3 regions of the Ensifer sp. genome follow, and region 2 is predicted to be linked to each of the others. Evidence: riboswitches for the same ligand, from Rfam matches in the RefSeq annotation. Region 2 holds a riboswitch; each other region holds the start of a gene.

Region 1 (5,059 bases), on a different contig from region 2:
CAGCTCGCGCTGGCGCTCGCTTGCCTTTATCTTGGGGCGGACATCGTGCCCGAGCTGCGTGGTCTTGGCTTTTACGATGTCTCCCGATGTCATAGCGAACGCACCGTGGCGGCCAAGCGGTTTCATTTCCATCTGGCCTTGTCCAGACGCTCGCCGCGGCAGCGTGCGGATGCGGACGTCTTCGGCGAGGCCTTCGCAGCGCAACTTGCGCCGGTGATTGCCTCGCTGAAACGCCGCACGGGGCTATCCTCCGGCGCGCAGTGGCGGCTTGCGGCGGATTCGCTCGCAGGTGCTTTCCTCGAGGTTGGGCGGACGCTCGGCGACGAGGCGAATGCGATTTCGAAGGCGCTGGCGATCGTCAAGCGGCAAGGCACGCCGCTTTATTCCGACAAGCTGACTTACGAGGCCATCGCGATCGGCGAGGGGCAAGGCCAACCGCCGTTGTCGCGGATCTATCGCCTGCGTGGCGGCTGCTGTCTCTATTACCGAACCGAAGGCGGCAGCTTCTGCGACAGCTGCGTGCTGCTTTCGCCGGGGGAGCGCCGGGAACGCCTGCAGGCGCATCTTCTGGCATCGCGGGCCGTCTGAAGCGACGCGAACGAAAAAGTCCCCGGTCTCCGTCGGATACCGGGGGCTCCTGTCTGCTGCCATGCCGGCCCGCTTATGCCTTGGCGAAGCGGTCGTTGATGAAGCCCGAGACGACGCCGAGCACGATCCAGAAGGCAAGCGTGGTTGCGAGCGCCGCCACGGCGAACTCGGCGCCGAGCACGGCAGGCACGTTGCTGGAAATGTCCGACGGCTGCGGCGCGCCATAGACGTGAGGCGCTGCGATCAGCACCAGGCCCACGACCTTGGCGACGATCTCCTGGCGCAGGACCACGAGATAGAGGCCGACGGCCGAAAGCGCCACAGTCGCCAACCACCAGGTCTGGCGGTCGCCGAGCTCGGCGGCCGGAAAGCCCGGCAGTTCCGGTGGCAGGCCGATGGCCGGCAGCATGTGCACGGCCAGCCAGCCGCAGGCGCCCCAGAGTGCGCCGTTCCTGAGGGTGATCGGGTAGCCGATGACGAGGCTGACGCCCGCAAGCAGCAGCGCGAAGCCGGAACCGGTCACCAGATTGGCGATCAGCGTGCCGGAAAAGCGGCTCATGCCGAACATGATGCCGCCTTCCTCGTGTTCGCCCTCATGGGCATAGGCCGGCGTGATGGGCGACAGCGCATCAAGCAGGGCACCAATCGGAGATTTAGCCTTCAGCGACGAGTGCTGGTCGTGGTTGGTTGCGGCGGGGTCTGCCGTTCCCGGCTGGACGGCCGGCTGTTCGCCGGCTGCTGGCGCCTCGCCTTCAAATTCTTCCGCGTGCAGGATCAGCGGTACGACCCGCAACTCCTGGGCGCCGGTCATGAAGACACCGGCAATCAATCCAGCCACGATCGCGGCCAGAAGCGTTCTGACAATCATTTTCGATATCCCTCGCTATCGGCGCGCCGCGCATCCGGCAGGCGGCGCCGTGTCCCATTGGCAATTCCGTGAGCGGCTCGATCCGGCAGATCAATCGTCTGCATCAGACGCGAGCAAACGCGTCCGGCCGTAAGCCGGAAGCGTTTCTGTCCGCTGCTATGTCGATGCGGAACGCAGGCAGCGTCCCTCACCATCGCTTAGTGGCAGGGGAAGCCGTAGGAGTGGCGGGTGTCGTGCGCGGTGTCGTGCAGCACGGCCGAATTCGCCAGGCCTGCGCCGAAGACGAGGAAGCCGCCAATGAGAAGCGCGATGATACCCGCGGTCAGACGATCGCTGAGGGAGAGCGGAATGCTCGAAACTGTAGACGTAGCCATGACAACCTCCGTGATGGCATCGGGATGTTTCCCGGTTTGGGCCCTATGCCCGCATCGACTGGCAGGTTTCCTGGCTCAGGACGTCGGGTGAGATCACCCTGGATTTGCCTCGCCTTCCCAGAGCCAAGGTCCGCCCTCTCGCGGTCTCGTCTCCAGTGGCTTCTTCCGGATCGCTCCGGAACGGCGCATTCACGTCGCTCTACAGTCGCGGGGTCGGCCGTGATTTGAATGCCCAGCATGGGTCCATCCGTCACGTTCCCGTTTACTCCCGAAACGCGTTCGCGTTGCGGGAACCAATCGATCCCATGATGATTAGGATTGCGCCCCGGAGATGTCAATTGAACTTGCGCCGCCGCCCGGTCCATCCGCGACAAGATCCCTGACAATCATGCGTTTATAGGCCTCGACGATCTGGTCGCCCTCAGCCCGTTCGACGGAGACCGCAAGACGCATGGTGCAATCGCCGAGATGCATGATCAGAAAGGCGGCGCTGTCGATCGTCGCGCGCGGCGTGTCGGGCGCAAACCGGGCCCAGACGTCGGCAAGAAGCTTGCCGCCGGCACGGCTCTGCTGCAGGTCGATCTCCCTCAGCGCCTTGTCGGCCTGCATCGCCGACCAGATGTCGCGCATCACCGGTTCGGCGAGGAACATGTCGTAGTAGATGTCGAATAGTCCGGAGAAGACCTCGCGCAACTCGGCCATCGAGGTGACCCTGGCGAGCTCGGATCCGATGCACTCGTTGCACACGGCATTGTAGCGCTCGGCCAGCGTGCGCACGATCGCCGCCTTGTCGGGGAAGTACTGGTAGAGCGAGCCGATCGAGATGCCAGCCTTTTCAGCGACTTCGCTCATGCGCATCGCGTCGCTGCCCTTCTCCTGGATGAGCGCCGTCGCGCAGGCAAGGATCTGCTCGACACGCTCGCGGCTGCGCTTCTGGCTCGGTGTGCGGCGCAGCGCCGGTTCGTCGTCGGCGGGGATCGCGGCCGGGCTTGTCTCTGGCATCATGAGTAATGCTCACATTTTGTCTTGACTCCTAAAATACGAGGATTTATCACATTTGCAAATGTGAGAGATGCTCATGTTTGTAGATCAACCTCAGGAGGAAGCGATGACGGACAAACTCACACTGGTTCTGGGCGGCACCGGCAAGACGGGGCGGCGCGTGGCAGCCCGCCTTCAGGAACGGGGCATCGCGGTGCGCATCGGCGCCCGTTCGACATCGCCTTACTTCGATTGGACGGACGAGGCGACCTGGGCGGCGGCCCTGGAAAATGTCGACCGCGTCTATGTCTGCTTCCAGCCCGACCTCGCATCGCCGGGAGCGGTTGACACCATGCGCCGGTTTTCCGCGCTTGCGGTTCACGCTGGTATCAAGCGGCTGGTGCTTCTGTCGGGCCGCGGCGAGGACGAGGCGGAAGCCGCCGAGCGCGCGCTGCAGGCCTCCGGCGCCGACTGGACGATCATCCGCGCAAGCTGGTTCTTCGAGAACTTCAGCGAAGGTTTCCTTGCCGACGGCATCGTGGGCGGTTCGGTCTTCCTGCCGACGGATGCGGTCACCGAACCCTTCATCAGTTGCGACGACATTGCCGATGTCGCGGTTGCGGCACTTCTGGACGATGGCCATGTCGGCAAGGTCTATTCGCTGACCGGGCCGCGGTTGATGACTTTTGCCGATGCGGTGGGCGAGATCGCGGCTGCCGCCAATCGCCGGATCAGCTATCAGTCCGTTCCGGTCGACGATTTTGCCGCGCAGCTGAAGGCGGACGGCGTGCCGGATGACTATGTCGCGCTGATCCGTTATCTCTTCACGTCGGTGCTCGACGGACGCAATTCGCACCTGACGTCCGATGTCGAACACGTGCTTGGGCGCAGGCCGCGCGATTTCGCCGACTATGCCCGGGAGACCGCCGCAACAGATGTCTGGAGTCTTGCCGCATGATCCCGCTGATCCCCGCTTTGGCGTTTGCCGCCGCGATCGGCTCCGGCCTGATGGCCGGGCTGTTCTTCATCTTCTCGGTTTGCATCATGCAGGCGCTGGGGCGGCTGCCGGCGGAGCAGGGGATCGCCGCGATGAATGCGATCAACGTCGTGATCCAGAATCCGCTTTTTCTCAGCGTCTTCATGGGCACGGCGCTCTTGGCACTCGCCCTCGTGGTCGTCGCCTTCTTCTCGGGCGGCAATGGCAGCCTGCTTTTGGCGGCGGGCGGCATTATCTATGTCGCCGGCGTGCTGATCGTCACCATCGTGTTCAACGTGCCGATGAACGACGCGCTGGTCGCGACGACGCCTGGCCAGGCCGCCGCCGAATTCTGGCAGCAGCGCTACCTGACCGACTGGGTCTGGTGGAACCATGTGCGCACCGTGTCCTCGATCGCGGCATTGGCGCTGTTCGTCCTTGGGTTTGCACGCGCCTGAAACAGGACGACCGGCGTACCTTCCAGAGGTGCGCCGGTCGTCGTTGCCGTCAGTCGACAAGGGAACCGCAGGTGAGGTTGGCGATCGCGCCGGTCATGGCGCCCGCCCGGTCCGAGGCGATGAACGCCGCATAGTCGGCGACCTCGTCGAGCCTCGGGAAGCGCCCGAGCAGCGTGCCGGTCTTTGCCCGGCCCTCGATCATCTCCTCCACGGTCGTCTCGAAACGGTCGGCAAAGCCCTGGAACACGGCCCGGGCGTGTGAGACCGGCAGCGCCTCGGGAATGGCGTCCGGACGCAGGCAGACGACACGGATGCCATGGCTGCCCACTTCACCGGCGAGAATGCGCGAAAACGTCTCGATTGCACCGCAGGTGGTGCCGTAGCCAAGGAAGCCCGAGCCCGACATGCGCGAGCCGGGCGTCGACACCGTCAGGATGACGCCGCTGCCGTTTTTTTCCATATGCGTAGCGGCCGCCTTGGCGGTGATGAAATTGGCGCGGGTGTAGGCGGCGATCGGTCGTTCGAACTGCTCCAGCGTCAGCGCCGACAGGGGTGGGCCCTGGACATGGGCAAAGCCGACGGCCGTCAGCACCACATCGACCCGGCCGGCGCGATCGACGACCGATTGCACATGCCGCTCGACGGCTGCCTGATCGAGCACGTCGGTAACGTCGAATTCCGCTTTTCCACCCGCGGCGCGAATTGCTTCGGCCGAGCGTCTTAAGGTTTCAGCCGTTCGCCCGGCCAGAAAGACACGGGCGCCTTCGCGCGCAAAGGCACGCGCCGCGGCGCCGCCGATCGCGCCGCTGCCGCC
Region 2 (5,059 bases):
CGATCATGCGGAACGGACCTTCGGCAACCGTCGGCTCGGGAACGTGCTTGAGCACGAGGTCGAGAAGCGGCGCCATGCCCTGGTCCTTCGGACCCTCAGGCGCAACGTTCATCCAGCCATCGCGGCCCGAACCGTAGAGGATCGGGAAGTCGAGCTGCTCGTCGCTGGCATCGAGGTTTGCAAAGAGGTCGAAAACTTCGTTGATGACTTCTTCGTGGCGTCCGTCCGGACGGTCGATCTTGTTGATCGCGACGATCGGCTTCAGGCCGACCTTCAGCGCCTTGCCGACGACGAACTTCGTCTGCGGCATCGGGCCTTCGGAGGCGTCGACGAGAACGATGGCGCCGTCCACCATCGACAGGATGCGCTCGACTTCACCGCCGAAGTCGGCGTGGCCGGGGGTGTCGACGATGTTGATGCGCACGCCCTTCCACTCGACCGACGTCGCCTTGGCAAGAATGGTGATGCCGCGCTCTTTTTCGATGTCGTTGGAGTCCATCACGCGCTCGGCAACGCGCTGGTTTTCGCGGAACGAGCCCGACTGCTTCAGAAGCTCGTCGACAAGGGTCGTTTTCCCATGGTCGACGTGCGCGATAATCGCGATGTTACGAATGCTCATTTTTCGTCTCGGAAGGTTTAGGGCACGCCCCAATGGGCCACGCCGCTTTTTCAATGGTCGGGCTCATACAGGTTTTTTTGCGATTGCGAAAGGGGGGCGCGCGCAAGAGCCTGACCCCGAAGTCCCGGCAGGCCATGGGTTTGCCACCGGAATGGGCCTTGCCAGCAGGGTTTGGAAAGGGATCGGTGAGGGCCCGAACGCTCATGCGACAGCAGCCGGATCGAGCGTCACCCGCCACAGTTCCTGGTCCTGCCGATCCATCAGCCGCACCGTCATCTGCTTCGTCTGGCCGTTGATATCGACGATGCCGAAGAACTGCAGGCCGGCCGAAGGCGGCAGGTTGCTGTCGACGCCGCCACCCGACGCCTTGATGAAGCGGACGTCGGGGCCGAACGTCATGTCCAGCTCCTTCGGGCCGTAGGTGCCGGAATGCAGGGGACCGGAGACGAACTCCCAGAACGGGAGGAAATCCTTGAACGCCGCCCGTGACGGATCGTAGTGATGCGCCGCCGTGTAATGGACATCAGCCGTCAGCCAGACGAGGTTGTCGATGGCATTATCCCTGATGAAGCGCAGCAGATCCGCAAACTCGGTCTCCCGGCCCATGGGCGGGCCATCGTCGCCGTTGGCAATGGCATCGGATCCGCGCCGGTTGGCATAGTCGTCCCAGACGACGAGGCCGATCGGCATGTCGCAGGCGATCACCTTCCACACGGCACGCGAAGCGGCAAGCTCCCGCTTCAGCCAGTCCGCCTGCCGCCAGCCGAACAGGCCGCCGTCGCCCTCCCCCTGGTTGGGGCCGCGATAGGATCTGAGATCGACGAAAAAGACATCGAGCAGCGGACCATAGGCGATCTTGCGGAAGATGCGGCCGGGCTCGGTCGGGATGTTGCGGATCGGCGTCATCTCGTTGAACGCCCGGGCGGCGCGGGCCGCATAGACGCCGACGTCCTTTTCCGGATAGCGCGGATCGTCTCTGAGGTCCGTGGAGGCCGACCAGTTGTTCAGCACCTCATGGTCGTCCCATTGATAGAAGGTCGGGCAGACGGCGTTGAGCGCGCGCACATGGGCGTCGAGCAGGTTGTATTTCCACTGGCCGCGATATTCCTCGATCGTGCGCGCCACGTCGCGCTTCTCGTGGGTGACCACCCGGTTCTTCCACACGCTTCCGTCGCGCAAGGATATCTCGTCGGGAATGGGATTGTCGGCATAGATCGTGTCGCCGGAGTGGATGAAGAAGTCCGGCTCGTGCAGACGCATGGTGGAATAGGTCTTCATGCCGACATCGTCGATGCCCCAGCCCTGGCCGGCCGTGTCGCCGGACCAGACGAAGCGGATCGAGCGCTTGCGCAAGGGCGCCGTGCGAAACCGGCCGGTCACCGGTTCGGACACTCGATTGACGTCGTAAAGATCGGTCGCGACGAAACGGTAAAAGATATCCTGGTCGGGCAGCAGGTTTTCGAGCGAACACTTCACCGCACAATCCGTCTGCGGTGTCGCGGTGAGATCGGCAAGGCGGACCGAATTGGAAAAGCTCTCGGTTGTCGAATACTCCACCGCCACCCGCGAGGGCCTGTCGACCCGTGTCCATACCATGCCCGAGCTTGTGTCGACATCGCCTGACTGAACCCCATGGATGAATTCCGGCCGGCCATAGCCGCGGGCATAGAATGGCGTGGCAAGGCCGGAAGACGCGACAAGGCCGGCGGCACCGGCCGATAGAAGGAAGGAGCGGCGCGACAGCGTGCTGAGAATTTCGGCCAAACAAGCCTCCGGTTCGAACCTCGCGAAAGCGGGGTTTTCGCGAACCGGACCTTTGGCTGTTCTGATGTCAGCGACTTAACAGCCGCGTGAAAGAATTTGAACGGTTTGACGACAAATCGGTGAAGGCAAGGTCGAGCACCGCTTTACGGTAAGCCGCCACGCCGCTGTCGTACGGTCTCATTTTCCGCAACCTGGCGCCTTGACGGCACGCCGACGGGAACACTAAGGGTAGCGGCGACGGTTCCCCCAAGGATGACTCCGACGGGGATTAATAGGGAACACGGTGAGGACGACCCAAAAGGGACCGAGACCGTGGCTGCCCCCGCAACTGTAAGCGGAATGCCGAACACCCCTCGTGGCGCGACAGCGCGCCATGCCACTGCGATCGCGCCAGGCGCGTTGCGGGAAGGCAGGTGAAAGGCGCCTGATCCGCGAGCCAGGAGACCTGCCGTCAAGCAGAAGATCCAGCGTCACGGGCGGGGTTGCCCGGAACAGGAGTTGTCCATGATCCGCATACCCGGCGGCTTTGCGCCCTCTTTTCCCGTCCTTCTCGACGTTTGCGATCGTTTGTCTCCCGAAATCCGGCCGGCCGGCTGTCGCCGCTTCGGCTGACCCTTCGCAAGCTCACGAGAAAAGAGAATTCCCTTGAAAGCCATTTTCAATGCCGTCGGGCGCTATTGCCCATCCCTTGCCGTTTCCGTGTCCCTGCTTTTGACCGTCGCTCCCTCGACCGCTGTTGCGGCCGCGACGAGCTACCCCCTGACCTTAAAGAATTGCGGCCAGGAGGTTACCTTTAAGGCGGCGCCGACGCGCACCGCCTCGATCGGTCAGAGCACCACGGAAATTCTTTATCTTCTCGGCCTCGCCGACAAGGTGGTCGGCACCGCCGTATGGATCGGCCCTGTCATCGAGGGCTACGAGGACGTCAACGCCAAGGTGCCGCGGCTTGCCGACAACGACCCGAGCTTCGAAAGCGTCGTTGCCACCAAGCCGGATCTCGTCACCGCGCAGTTCCAATGGCATGTCGGGCCGGAGGGCATCGTCGCCACGCCGAAGCAGTTTGCCGAACTGTCGATCCCCGTCTATGTCTCGCCCGCCGATTGCGCCGCCAAGGACAACTCCGCCGGTGGCGACGGCGTGCGCCACAAATCCTTCTCGATGGAGCTGATCTACCAGGAGATATCAGAGCTTTCCGAGATCTTCGACGTGCAGGATCGCGGCGAGGCCCTGATCGCCAAGCTGAAGGCGCGCGAGGAAGCCGCCCGCGGCAAGATCGCCAATGCCGACGGCAAGCTGTCGGCGGTCTTCTGGTTCTCCAGCGCCGAGATGGACATCGATCCCTATGTCGCCGGCACCAATGGCGCGCCCGGCTACATCCTGTCGGCGCTCGGCATCAAGAACGTCGTGTCCACCGAAGAGGAATGGCCCACCATCGGCTGGGAAACCATCGCCAAGGCCGACCCGAAGATCGTGGTCATCGGCAAGATGGATCGCCGCCGCTTCCCCGCCGACGACTGGGAGCTGAAGATGAAGTTCCTGAAGTCGGATCCGGTCACCAGCCTGATGCCGGCGGTCAAGGCCGACCATATCGTCGTCATGGACGCCCAGGCGATGAACCCGACGATCCGAACCATCGAGGGCATCGAGGTGTTGGCCGACGCGGTCGAAAAAGCCGGCCTGGCGAAGTGAGGTCAGCCCCTCTGGCAATCAACCGCACGGGCGCCGTTTCGACGGCGCTCGCACTGCTTTTCCTTGCGCTGGCACTGGGCGCCGCCATCGGCGAGACCGCCATTCCGCTCGACGTCGTCGGCAAGACCGTTGCCAACCGCCTGTGGGGCGCCGGATACCCGCTCGATGCGATCGACGAGGGCATCGTCTGGAACTATCGCCTCAGCCGCGCTGTGGTGGCCGCCTGCTGCGGCGCAGCGCTTTCGCTCTGCGGAGTGGTGCTGCAGGCCCTGCTCAGGAACGCGCTCGCAGACCCCTATATCCTCGGCATTTCCGCCGGCGCATCGACCGGCGCGGTCGCCGTCGCCATTCTCGGCATTGGCGCGGGCATGCTGACGCTGTCGCTCGGCGCCTTCCTCGGGGCAGTCTTCGCCTTTGCCCTGGTCTCGCTGCTGGCGCTCAGGGCCGGCCGCGGCACCGGCGCCATCATTCTTGCCGGCGTCGCCGGCTCCCAGCTCTTCAACGCGCTCACCTCCTTCATCGTTACCAAATCGGCCAATGCCGAGCAGGCCCGCGGCATCATGTTCTGGCTGCTCGGCAATCTCTCCGGCGTGCGCTGGCCGGATGTGGCGCTGGCACTGCCGGTGGCGCTCGGCGGCCTGCTTGTCTGCCTCTGGCACGCCCGCGCGCTCGACGCCTTCACCTTCGGCGCGGAATCGGCCGCTTCGCTCGGCATCCCGGTCAAGCGGGTCTATGTCATCCTGATTTCGGCAACGGCCCTGATGACGGCGGTCATGGTCAGCATCGTCGGCTCCATCGGCTTCGTCGGCCTGGTCATCCCGCATGCTGCACGCTTCCTTGTCGGCGTGCGCCACGGCCTGCTGCTGCCGGCCGCGGCCCTTGCCGGCGCAATCTTCATGATAGCGGCCGATATATTGTCGCGTGTCATCATTCCCGGGCAGGTGCTGCCGATCGGCGTGATCACGGCACTTGTCGGCGCGCCGGCCT
Region 3 (5,059 bases), on a different contig from region 2:
GGATGATCGATCCGGTATCCTCGCTTGAAGGGGCGGGCGCCTTCATCGGCCAGATCTACCCGACGACGCATTTCATGACGATCGCGCGCGGGACCTTCTCCAAGGCGCTCGGCTTCGGCGATCTCGCCGGCGCTTTCGTGCCTATGCTGATCGCGGTGCCGGTGCTTTTGACGATCGGCACCTTCTCCCTCAAGAAGCAGGCGAGGTGACCATGCGCCTGTCCCACATCTACCAGCTCGGCATCAAGGAACTCTGGGGGCTCTGGCGCGATCCGATCCTGTTGATCCTGATCGTCTATTCCTTCACCCTGTCGGTCTATACCGGCTCGACCGCGATGCCGGAGACGCTCAATCGCGCCGCGATCGCCATCGTCGACGAGGACCGTTCGCCGGTGTCGACGCGGATCTCGACCGCGTTCTATCCGCCCTATTTCGTGCCGCCGCAGATGATCACGCCGGCGGAGATGGACCGGCGCATGGACCAGGGGCTCGATACCTTCGCGCTCGACATACCGCCGAATTTCCAGACGGATCTGCTCGCCGGCCGCTCGCCGACGATCCAGCTCAATGTCGACGCGACGCGCATGAGCCAGGCCTTTTCGGGCAACGGCTATATCCAGCAGATCGTCACCGGCGAGGTCGCGGGCTTCCTCGACCGGCACCGCAGCGAGCAGCAGCTGCCGGTCGATCTGGTCCTGCGGGCGCGCTACAATGCCGAGTTGAACAAGGGCTGGTTCGGCGCAGTGATGAACGTCATCACCAACATCACCATCCTGTCGATCGTTCTGACCGGGGCGGCGCTCATCCGCGAGCGCGAACATGGCACGGTCGAGCATCTGCTCGTCATGCCCGTGACCCCGTTCGAGATCATGGTCAGCAAGGTCTGGTCGATGGGACTTGTGGTGCTCCTGGCTTCGGCCGTCTCGCTGGTCTTCGTCGTCAAGGGCGTGCTCGCCGTCCCGGTGCAGGGCTCGTTTGGGTTGTTCCTGCTGGCTACCGCCTTGCAATTGTTCGCGACAACGTCGATGGGCATCCTGCTGGCCACCATCGCCGGCTCCATGCCGCAGTTCGGCCTGCTCTTGATGCTGGTGCTTCTGCCGTTGCAGGCGCTCTCCGGCGGCATGACGCCGCGCGAAAGCATGCCCGAGATCATCCAGACCATCATGCTCGCCGCACCCAACACCCATTTCGTCATCCTGGCGCAGGCGGTGTTGTTCCGCGATGCCGGCCTGGACGTCGTCTGGCCACAGCTTCTTGCGCTTCTGGTAATCGGCGCTGTCCTCTTTGCCTTCGCCATGCGCCGCTTCCGGGCATTCCTGAAATAGACCGAGCGTGGCGTGTCGCGGGCAAAGCGCGCGCAGACTTTTACCAGTGGAAAATGCGACCGGCGGTTGACGCGCCGCCGGCATCTGGTAGGTCTCGTCCCTGCGAAACAGGTTCCGTCATGCGATGGATGAAAAGGGAACACGGTGAGGATTACCCATCAGGGGCCGATACCGCGACTGCCCCCGCAACTGTAACCGCCGAGCGGAACCCCATGAAGCCACTGCGCGACATCTCGCGTGGGAAGGCGGGAGGAAGCGACGACGCGGAAGTCAGGAGACCTGCCTGTTTCGGTCACCCATGCCTGGACACGAGGGGTGTCGAGGCGCGGCCGTCCGTAGCGGTGACATTGGAGCAATGTTGCCGCGTGCCGCAGACGGCGCCGGGGTGGTCGCTTGTCGTCTTGCCTCAGCCATTGTCTGCCCGCGGTCGATCGCGCGTGGGCCGGATCGTGCCCGTCGCGCCGGAGTGGGGACGACATGACGAAACAATTGACTGGCGCAGCCGCGCTGGTTCTGACCCTCGTGGGCGGTGCCCAGGCACAGGACCAGGGCACAAACGAACAGCCGACGAAACTTGAAAAGATCCTGGTTTCCGATGGCCTGACGCCGACCGAGCAGCGCAAATCCGGACGCGCCTTTACCGTGATTACCGGAGATCAGATCGAGAAAAACCAGATCCGCTACGTCGCCGACGCCCTGCGTCTGGTTCCCGGTTTCTCGGTCTCGCGCACCGGTGCCCCCGGCGGCCTGACGCAGGTGCGCGTGCGCGGTGCGGAAGGCAATCAGCTCTTGGTGGTGATCGATGGCGTCGAGGCGAACGATGTCTCTCAGGGCGAGTTCGATTTCGGTGGCCTGGTTGCCGACGACATCGAGCGCATCGAAATCCTGCGCGGACCGCAAAGCACCTTCTGGGGCGCCAATGCCATGGCAGGTGTCATCAACATCGTCACCAAGAAGGGAAGCCGCGATGGTGCCGTGTCAAACGCCCGCACCGAAGTCGGCGGCGACGGCACCTGGCTTGGCGGCCTGTCGACCCGCGGCGGCGGCGAGGGCTATGATTACGCGCTGTCCGGCGTGTTCCAGAGAACCGGCGGTTTCAATATCTCCGATACCGGCTCCGAGGATGACGGCGACCGTAATGGCACCGTCAACGGCAAGTTCGCCTTCGATCTCTCGCCGGATCTGCAGCTCGACGCGACCTTGCGGGCCGTCAACCGCAAGACCGACCTTGACGCACAGGACTACATGACGGCGCTGACCTACGACACACTGGACTACACGCGATCGCGTGAGCTGTCGGGCTCGCTCGGCCTGACCCATTCGGCGCTCGACGGCGATCTCACCCAGAAGGCGCGCGTCTCCGGCCTCGACGTTCACCGTGACAATGTCAGCGGCTTCGGGCGATCCTGGAACGACGGCAACCGCTACAACGGCAGCTACCAGGCAAGCTACGGCTTCGATGGTGGAGACGGTATCCGCCACCAGATCACCGGTGGCTACGAGTGGCAGCGCGAGACGTTCAGGCCGTCGCATCTGCTCGAGACCTTCAGCCGCAATGCGCATTCGCTCGTCGGCGAGTATCGCGGCGAGTTCGCCGACCAGTTCTTCGTCAATGCAGGCCTCAGGCGCGATTTCAACGATCGCTTCGAGGACGCGACCACATGGAGCCTCAGCGCCTCCTGGGAGATACCGGGCAGCGATACGCGCCTGCACGCATCCGTCGGCACCGGCGTGACCAACCCGACCTTCTACGAGCAGTTCGGGTATATCCCGGGAACCTTCATCGGCAATCCCTACCTGAAACCGGAGGAGAGCCTCGGCTGGGACATCGGTGTCGAGCAGAGCTTCTTCGACGACGGTCTGACTGTCGATGTCACCTATTTCGACCAGAACCTTAAAAACGAGATCGCCACCGTCTACGACGCCAGCTTCCGCTCGACGCCGGTCAATCGCTCCGGCGAAAGCCTGCGCCACGGGGTCGAGGTCTCCGCGATCGTCGACTTCTTCAACGGACTGACGACGACGGCGACCTACACCTACACCGCCTCGAGTGAGCAGACGCTGGCCGGTGGTCCGCGCCTGCAGGAAGTCCGCCGTCCGCGACATGCCGCAGCGCTCGATGCGGCCTACGTCTTCCATGATGATCGCGCGCGCGTCTTCGGCGAGGTCATCCTCAACGGTCGGATGCAGGATGTCGCCTACAGGCCCGGGCCCGAGAGAGTGCCGCTTGGCGCCTACACGCTCGTCAATGTCGGCGGCAGCTTCAAGGTCAACGACACGCTTGAGGTCTTCGGCCGCGTCGACAACCTTTTCGATGAGGATTATGAGGAGATCTACGGCTACAACACGCAAGGCGTCACCGCGTTTGCCGGATTGAAGGCCACATTTTGATGATATCCGGTTGGTGTCGGCGATTTCTGGTTGCGGGGCTGCTTTGGGCAGCCTCGCCTGCTGGCATCTCGGCGGCCGAAACGCCGCGCCGCGTCGTTTCCATGAATGTCTGCACCGACCAGATGGCCATGCTTCTGGCGGATAAGGGACAGCTCTATTCGGTCTCCTATCTCGCCGCCGACGCCTCGACCTCGGCGCTTGCAGACGACGCTAAGCGCTATGTCCTCAATCACGGGCTTGCCGAAGAGATCTTCCTGATGAAGCCGGATCTTGTCATTGCCGGCACCTACACGACACGCACCACGGTCGACCTGTTGAAACGGCTCGGCTTTGTCGTCGAGGAATTTGCGCCCGAGGTATCGATCGCCGAGGTCAGGACCAACCTGCGGCGCATGGGGAAAATTCTCGGCCGCCAACAGCGAGCCGACGCACTGGTGGCGGCAATGGATGCAGAGATCGCACGGCTGCAGGCGATGAACTTGTCTGAGGTCGAGCTGGCGCTCTACTACGCCAACGGCTTCACCTCCGGCAGCGGCACCCTTGTTGCCGACATCGTCGGCATCGCCGGACTGGAAAATCTGGCGGAAAGGCTCGGTATTTCCGGCACCGGCAAACTGAGCCTGGAAGCGCTGGTGCTCGCCCGTCCGGATCTGATCGCCGTCGACGCCAGCCCTGATCGAGGGCCGGCGCTGGCAAGGCAGACCTTCGACCATCCGGCCTTCCGGGCCATTTCCGCCGGGCACCGGGCCGTCCAGCTCGACAGCCGCTACACCATCTGCGGCGGGCCGTTCACGCTGATCGCCGCCGGCATCCTGCAGCAGGCCGCCATGACGCTTGGCGGCGTGAAACCCGACATGGGGAAACGATGACCGAAACCGCCCGTTACCGCCTGCTGATCGCAGTTCTTGCCATGGTGGTCGCCCTTCTTTTCGTGCTTTCGCTGACGGTCGGTCCGGCGGAAGTCGCGCCGTTGCAGGGGCTTTCGGCGCTTTTCGCTGACGACGACAGCCTGATCGGGCTGGTGATGCGGGAAATCCGCCTGCCGCGGGCGATCCTCGGGTTGATGATCGGTGCAACGCTCGGGCTTTCCGGCGCTGCCCTTCAAGGCTATCTGCGCAACCCGCTCGCCGAACCGGGGCTGATCGGCGTCAGCGCCTCTGCTTCGCTCGGCGCGGTCATCGCCATCTATACCGGACTGTCGGCCCTCATGCCGCTGGCACTTCCGTTGATGGCGCTCGGCGGCGCGCTCTGCGCCGTGCTTGTCGTCCGGCTGATAGCGGGCGCGGATGCGCGGCCGCTCTCGGTCATCCTCGCCGGCGTCGCCGTTTCGACCTTTGCCGGGGC

The links. A riboswitch is a leader RNA that binds a small molecule or an ion and turns the genes downstream of it on or off. The one in region 2 is predicted to bind cobalamin.
Region 1: linked by a shared signal. The riboswitch ahead of RTP54_RS12835 (CbtB-domain containing protein) and the one ahead of RTP54_RS19670 (ABC transporter substrate-binding protein) in region 2 are both predicted to bind cobalamin.
Region 3: linked by a shared signal. The riboswitch ahead of RTP54_RS22515 (TonB-dependent receptor domain-containing protein) and the one ahead of RTP54_RS19670 (ABC transporter substrate-binding protein) in region 2 are both predicted to bind cobalamin.

Annotation. Positions count from the first base shown of each region.
Region 1 covers NZ_DALZXU010000001.1:2,631,199-2,636,257, reverse strand. Annotated here, with positions in the region: gene RTP54_RS12845 ((2Fe-2S)-binding protein) at 1-588, shown strand, start outside; gene RTP54_RS12840 (CbtA family protein) at 662-1,456, opposite strand; gene RTP54_RS12835 (CbtB-domain containing protein) at 1,654-1,830, opposite strand; cobalamin riboswitch at 1,873-2,143, opposite strand; gene RTP54_RS12830 (TetR family transcriptional regulator) at 2,143-2,832, opposite strand; gene RTP54_RS12825 (NAD(P)H-binding protein) at 2,939-3,769, shown strand; gene RTP54_RS12820 (anthrone oxygenase family protein) at 3,766-4,245, shown strand; gene RTP54_RS12815 (SDR family NAD(P)-dependent oxidoreductase) at 4,295-5,059, opposite strand, start outside.
Region 2 covers NZ_DALZXU010000004.1:158,427-163,485, forward strand. Annotated here, with positions in the region: gene typA (translational GTPase TypA) at 1-619, opposite strand, end outside; gene RTP54_RS19665 (alkaline phosphatase) at 821-2,383, opposite strand; cobalamin riboswitch at 2,605-2,851, shown strand; gene RTP54_RS19670 (ABC transporter substrate-binding protein) at 3,089-4,072, shown strand; gene RTP54_RS19675 (FecCD family ABC transporter permease) at 4,069-5,059, shown strand, end outside.
Region 3 covers NZ_DALZXU010000006.1:81,425-86,483, forward strand. Annotated here, with positions in the region: gene rbbA (ribosome-associated ATPase/putative transporter RbbA) at 1-209, shown strand, start outside; gene RTP54_RS22510 (ABC transporter permease) at 212-1,324, shown strand; cobalamin riboswitch at 1,417-1,626, shown strand; gene RTP54_RS22515 (TonB-dependent receptor domain-containing protein) at 1,802-3,715, shown strand; gene RTP54_RS22520 (ABC transporter substrate-binding protein) at 3,715-4,584, shown strand; gene RTP54_RS22525 (iron ABC transporter permease) at 4,581-5,059, shown strand, end outside.